DNA from 2 places in the Shewanella sp. WE21 genome. Region 1 is predicted to be linked to the other one. Evidence: riboswitches for the same ligand, from Rfam matches in the RefSeq annotation. Region 1 holds a riboswitch; the other holds the start of a gene.
What was found. Region 1 has a riboswitch for cyclic di-GMP ahead of gbpA (N-acetylglucosamine-binding protein GbpA). Riboswitches for the same ligand answer to the same signal wherever they lie in the genome.

Region 2: linked by a shared signal. The riboswitch ahead of CKQ84_RS14650 (glycosyl hydrolase family 18 protein) and the one ahead of gbpA (N-acetylglucosamine-binding protein GbpA) in region 1 are both predicted to bind cyclic di-GMP.

The regions. Positions count from the first base shown of each region.
Region 1 covers NZ_CP023019.1:702,357-705,575, forward strand. Annotated here, with positions in the region: gene gbpA (N-acetylglucosamine-binding protein GbpA) at 1-1,407, opposite strand, end outside; cyclic di-GMP riboswitch class I at 1,531-1,630, opposite strand; gene CKQ84_RS02970 (TMEM165/GDT1 family protein) at 2,041-2,595, shown strand; gene norR (nitric oxide reductase transcriptional regulator NorR) at 2,646-3,219, opposite strand, start outside.
Region 2 covers NZ_CP023019.1:3,334,319-3,337,537, forward strand. Annotated here, with positions in the region: gene CKQ84_RS14645 (IS5-like element ISSod6 family transposase) at 1-518, shown strand, start outside; cyclic di-GMP riboswitch class I at 653-741, shown strand; gene CKQ84_RS14650 (glycosyl hydrolase family 18 protein) at 855-3,219, shown strand, end outside.

The sequences.
Region 1 (3,219 bases):
ACCTGGCTCAAATCCTGTGGCAGAAGCCGACCACTGCACGCAATAGCCGCTATAAGGGAATGGCTTACATTGATACACTTTGCCATTTTTAGGCTGTAACACTGTAGTACCTGCAACGTAACCTTTCACGCCTGCTGGGAATACAAAATCAGCTTCTGGTGCAGGAGCTTGATCCTTTAAGAAGAGATCAAAGTTCTGCTGAATAACATCACCTTGTTTAGGCTCAGCTTTTACCTGCAAATGATAATGCCCAGCTTTAGGCTCAACGACGTCTAACACTAAGCTCGCGCTGGTATTGTTAACAGTTTGGCTCACAAAACCTGACGCGGTGCCATCATGGCTAAACAAATACGCTGACACTAGCATCTCGGCGTTACTGGTCACATCAAAGCTGACCTTCGCCGCACCATCGATAATTTGATAATCGTCGGCAAGTGAAGTGACTTCTAAGCTGTTGCCCGGAGCAGGTGCTAAATCAAATCCCACTTCGACACGCTCAATACCTGAGTTTTTCGCTGTAAAAATGTCGTTTTTGCCATACACAGGCTCAATCACACCCGATGCATTTTTTTGTCCCGCTTTTAACTGGGACTGCTGGGCGTTAATCGCGCTCGCTAATAGGAAAGGCCAATTTTGTTTATCACCTTGAGTCGCATCGCTAATGGTAATGACTGTTTGCTTAGCCGCTTGCTCACCATTGGCGTCAAACACCCGGGTCATCACTTTATCGCCTGCTTTTAGATCGAGTGACGGATTGATATCCCCCACATCTTGCCATTCACTCGGCACAATAGGACCCGAGCCCAAGTTCACATCGATAGCATTGTAGAAACTATTCGTCGTATCTCCCACTTCCCACACGGCCAAGATCACTTGATAACCACTGCGACCTTCTGGCACGTAGCAGTCATGGGTCACTAACTTAGGCGGCTGTTCCATACCACCATCAACTACGCAAAAGGGGGCTAAGTCAAAGCTCGCTCGGCTCAAAGCTTGGTTTGGGTTCCAATCTTGGCGAGTTAAATAGTAACGCCAATTACGGGTGACATGATTTGCTGTGAACTGCCAACTGAACTTATTCCAGCCCGCTTTAATATCCGTCTTTGCCCAACGGCTCGGACTTTGTTCATCCAAAGGTGAAAAAGCACCATTACCAGCACTCGCCAATTTGCCATCAGCAGGACCTGATTCAGGAAAACCCGATGGCCCCTCAACACTTTGCGGCTCCCATTGCACCGCGCCACAATTGGCATTTTTACCTGTTTTACAGGCATATGAACGCGATTCAGGTGCCACAACATAACCGTGCGCCTGCGCAGAGATACTCACAAACGCATTCGTCGCCATTACTGCCGCGGCCAATAAACTCAATTTAGAAATAGGGGAAAAAACAGTAGGATTTGCCACTTTAATGCACTCCATTGATTGCCTATCATCCTAAACATAATGATAGGCTTAGATATAAAAGTGGTATTTGGGCAAACAACAGCATTAAACAGCAGTCGTTTATCTTTCACAGAAATCGAATTCTGCGGCAACTCCGCTATCTTAGTTCACTAAAAAATCCATTTACAACCTTAGACCGGAAGCTTTGCGTCCTAACTTTTCAATTAGTTTGCCAAATACAGTCGTTATCATTGAGTCACTACGAGTTAACAGTATGTAACCAAGTAGAAATGACTTGGCTAAATTAGCAACAAAAGACAACGTTGTCAAAAAATAATTCATTTATATTCATTAAGTTACAGAATGTGGATCGGTATTTTTCTGACACCTGTCAAACATTTATCAGCACCTACTGTTATAAACTCGTGCTTGAAACTAAATCTTACCTAGGTATAATGCCCACCTCGCTTCGGGGGAGTAGCTAACTGGATTTCGAGCCATCGTCATCTAGGGTGAACATCAACATACTTGGCAACATGCCATGGTGTTCACAGCAAATCATAGATTTGCCCAGCAAGACCTGAGCACAATGACCGCACCTAGGGGTGGACGGTTTATTGTGCTTATGTCATAACCACCCCTAAAGGATCACACTTGGAAGCCCTACTTGCCTCAACCTTTACGGTTGCTATCGCCGAAATTGGTGATAAAACTCAATTACTTGCACTAATCCTCGCCGCAAGATTTAAAAATAAAACCGCCATTATTTTAGGTATTTTGCTGTCGACATTATTTAACCATTTTGCCGCAGCTTGGATTGGTCAATGGGCCATTAACTGGGTAAGCCCTGATCTTGCACGTTATTTAGTGGCTGCGTCCTTCTTCGCGATCGCTCTTTGGGTGTTAATCCCCGATAAAGTCGATGCAGAAGAGAGCCGTTTCTATAAAATGGGCCCCTTTCTCGCCACCTTTATCCTGTTTTTTATCGCCGAAATGGGGGATAAAACGCAAATAGCAACTGTGGTATTAGCCGCAAAATACGATTCATTAACTATGGTGGTTGCTGGCACAACCTTAGGCATGCTGCTTGCTAACGTACCCGTAGTGATCGCAGGCCACTTCAGCGCCGAAAAATTGCCTATGTTGTGGATACACCGTGGCTGCGCCATATTGTTCGCACTACTGGGTGTCGCGACCCTGTTCTTCTAAGAATCGAGGCAGGGGTTTTGCTGCAGAATAAAATTTCTTCACGCAATATTTTATTCTTTTAAACCTAACCGTTTTGCAAGTCGGTGCAAATTACCTGTATCGATTTGCAATATTCTTGCACACGCAGCCCAATTTTGTTGATTCGCGGCTAAAACTTGGCGAATAAGTTGACGCTGATATCTCTCAGTCGCAGCCTTAAGCCCCAGCATAACACTGGAATTATCTTGCGATTGTCGCTCACGACAGGCCGAATCAGACCTAAATGCTAATTCACTGGCTGGCGTTGCGGCATCTGATGGCCTATCTTTGTCGACTGTTCTGTGTACTTGATTCATCAAAGAATCGAGCTGAAAATGTTTATTACTTAAGCTGATGTAAGCCGTTTTTAGCTCGGCTTTCGCCAACACCGCAGCCCTATGTATCGCATGCTCTAGCTCACGCACATTACCCGGCCATGTGTATTGCTCTAATAACTGCTGCGCTGCGGGTGTGATATTGATATGGGTGAGTCCTAACTTCGCTTTACAACGTTCAAGAAAAAAACCTGTCAGCATGACAATATCTTGCCCACGCTCTCTTAATGGTGCTACGTGGATAGGAAATACGCTCAACCTATGGTAAAGA
Region 2 (3,219 bases), 2.6 Mb from region 1:
CCAACCTTGCTGATATAGAATGGGTCTTTATTGATGGCTCGATAGTGCGGGCTCACCAGCACAGTGCAGGTGCAGCGACGCTAAGTAATGAGAGTATTGGTAAAAGTCGAGGCGGTAATTCAACCAAAATTCACTTAGCCGTCGACAGCGGAGGATTACCGATTTATTTCGAATTATCAGAAGGCCAAAAACACGATATTACACACGCCCCCAGCTTAATTGAGCACCTGAAGCAGGTTGATACCGTCATTGCAGATAAAGGTTATGACAGCGATGCTTTTCGTGAACTTATCGCAAATAAAGGCGGGAAATCTGTTATTCCAAGGCGCCGCTATAAGAATACACCTCAAGAAAGAGTCGATTGGTGCTTATATCGGTATCGACATTTAGTGGAGAATGCTTTTGGAAGAATTAAGCACTATCGAGCAATATCAACAAGATATGACAAGCTAGCAAGAAATTACGCCAGTATGGTGTCACTGGCGTTTATGTTAATGTGGCTGCCGATGTATTGCTGAACAATTTGTACAGCAAAGATCAACAGACCCTAGTTCTATTTACGATTTTAGCCAATAACACAGTTGATAATATTTTGTTGCAATTTTATTGCGCTTACGCTTATGCTGATATTTGCAATGACAACGTTGTCATTGTGTGTAAAAGGCAAACCAGTTGAAAAACTGGGACGCAAAGCCTCCGGTCTAAGGGTTCGTCTGTACCTATGATAGCGGGGATACCACAGGTTTTTCTTCGTGCAGTTGTCAGTCGTTTTGCATGGTTTTAAGAGAGTGCTGTTTCCTGTCTACGCTTTGTTTGCCTTATTGATTCATATAAAAATTCAATAGGGATATCTCATGTTCAAGACTCAAATTTCAACATCAGCCTTGCTAGTGGCATCAGCGCTGGCATCTACCATCAGTGCCAGCGTTTTTGCAGCGGCGCCCGGTAAACCGACTTTAGGTTGGGGCGAAACTAAGTTCGCTATTATTGAAGTGAATCAAGCGGCTACCGCTTACAATCAATTAGTTACGGTGAAAGATGCCGCCGATGTCTCCGTCAGTTGGAACCTTTGGAGTGGCGATGTGGGCAATAGAGCCCAAGTGTTACTCAACGGCAATGTAGTTTGGGAAGGCCCATCTGGCGCGTCGGGAACCGCTAACTTTAAGGTGAACAAGGGCGGCCGTTATCAGATGCAAGTACAACTGTGTAACAGCGATGGCTGTACGGCGAGTGATGCTAAACAAATCCTCGTGGCTGATACCGACGGCAGCCATTTAGTGCCACTCAATGCTCCCCTAAAAGAAAACAACCGTCCCTATGCTAATAAATCAGGCAAAGTGGTGGGCGGTTACTTTGTCGAATGGGGCGTATACGGTCGTAAATTCCCGGTCGATAAGATACCTGCGCAAAACTTAACCCATATTTTATATGGCTTTACCCCAATTTGTGGTGGTGATGGCATCAATGATAGCTTGAAAGAAATCGAAGGCAGTTTCGAAGCGTTGCAACGTGCCTGTAGTGGTCGTGGTGATTTTAAAGTTGCGATTCACGATCCTTGGGCAGCGATTCAAATACCGCAGGCGGGAGTGAGTGAGCATTCAGATCCTTACAAAGGTAACTTCGGTCAATTGATGGCACTTAAGCAAGCACATCCAGATTTGAAGATTTTACCTTCGGTCGGTGGTTGGACCCTCTCGGATCCCTTCTTTTTCTTCGGTGATAAAACCAAGCGCGATATCTTTGTCGCTTCGGTGAAAGAGTTTCTACAGACCTGGAAATTCTTCGATGGCGTGGATATCGACTGGGAATTTCCAGGGGGGAATGGCGCTAACCCAAATTTAGGTAATGCCAATGACGGTGAAACCTATGTGACTCTGATGCGTGAACTGCGGGCTATGCTTGATGAACTAAGCGCCGAAACGGGTCGTACCTATGAGCTGACCTCTGCTATTAGTGCTGGTGACGATAAAATTCAAAAAGTCGATTATCAGGCTGCTCAGCAGTACATGGATTACATCTTCTTGATGAGTTACGACTTTAATGGTGGTTGGACTAATACTGAACTCGGCCATCAAACCAATCTGTATGAAGCGAGTTGGGATCCTAATACTCGTTACACCACAGCTAATGGCGTTAATGCGCTGTTAGGCCAAGGCGTGACCCCTGGGAAAATTGTGGTCGGTGCCGCTATGTATGGCCGCGGCTGGACAGGTGTTAATGGCTACAGTGGTAATAATCCTTTTACGGGGACGGCAACGGGCAAAGTGAAAGGTACTTGGGAAGCTGGTGTGGTGGATTATCGTCAGATAGCGAACGATTACATGGGAAGTGGTTGGACTTACAGCTATGACGAAACGGCCGAGGCGCCATCTTTGTTCAAGGCATCTACTGGCGATTTAATCACTTTCGATGATGCTCGTTCAGTTAAAGCCAAGGGGCAATATGTGCTTTCTAATCAACTTGGTGGGCTTTTTGCGTGGGAACTTGATGCCGATAATGGTGACATTCTGAATGCCATGCACGAAGGTTTAGGCCATGGTGAAGGCACCACTCCGCCAGTGAATAAAGCGCCCATTGCCAATGCTGGCGTGGATGTGAATGTCACAGGTCCCGCCGATGTGACGCTCAATGGTAGCGGTTCGCGCGATCCTGAAAACGCTGCCTTAAGCTATCTCTGGACTCAAGTCTCTGGGCCAAGTGTTGCCATCGCGAATGCGGATATGGCGAATGCGACTATTCAACTGGGAGCAACCCAAACCGATGTCGCCTATGGTTTTAGCCTTAAAGTCACCGATCCTGAAGGGCTATTTGCCAGCGATACTGTGCTGGTGACGAACAAGGCTGATACGCCTAATCAAGCACCTGTAGTGACTCTGGCTCCGACTGCGACAGTTGAAGCGGGTAAAACCGTCAGTATAGTGGTGAATGCCTCCGATGCAGATGGTGATGCTTTAACCTACGCTTGGACTGTGCCCGCAGGCGTGTCGGCAACCGGGCAAAATAGTGCCACGTTAGTAGTTACTGGCCCCAATGTTACCGAAGCGACCCTCTATGGTTTGAGCGTGCTGGTTTCCGATGGTGCCTTAGATGCGAGCGCATCGACTAATCTGACCGTGACGCCAAAAGTGGTCGGCGGTGGATGCGATGCAACCGATCCCAATGCCGGTAACTATCCTGCTTGGCAAACCAGTGTGGTATACAACACGGGTAATACTGTGA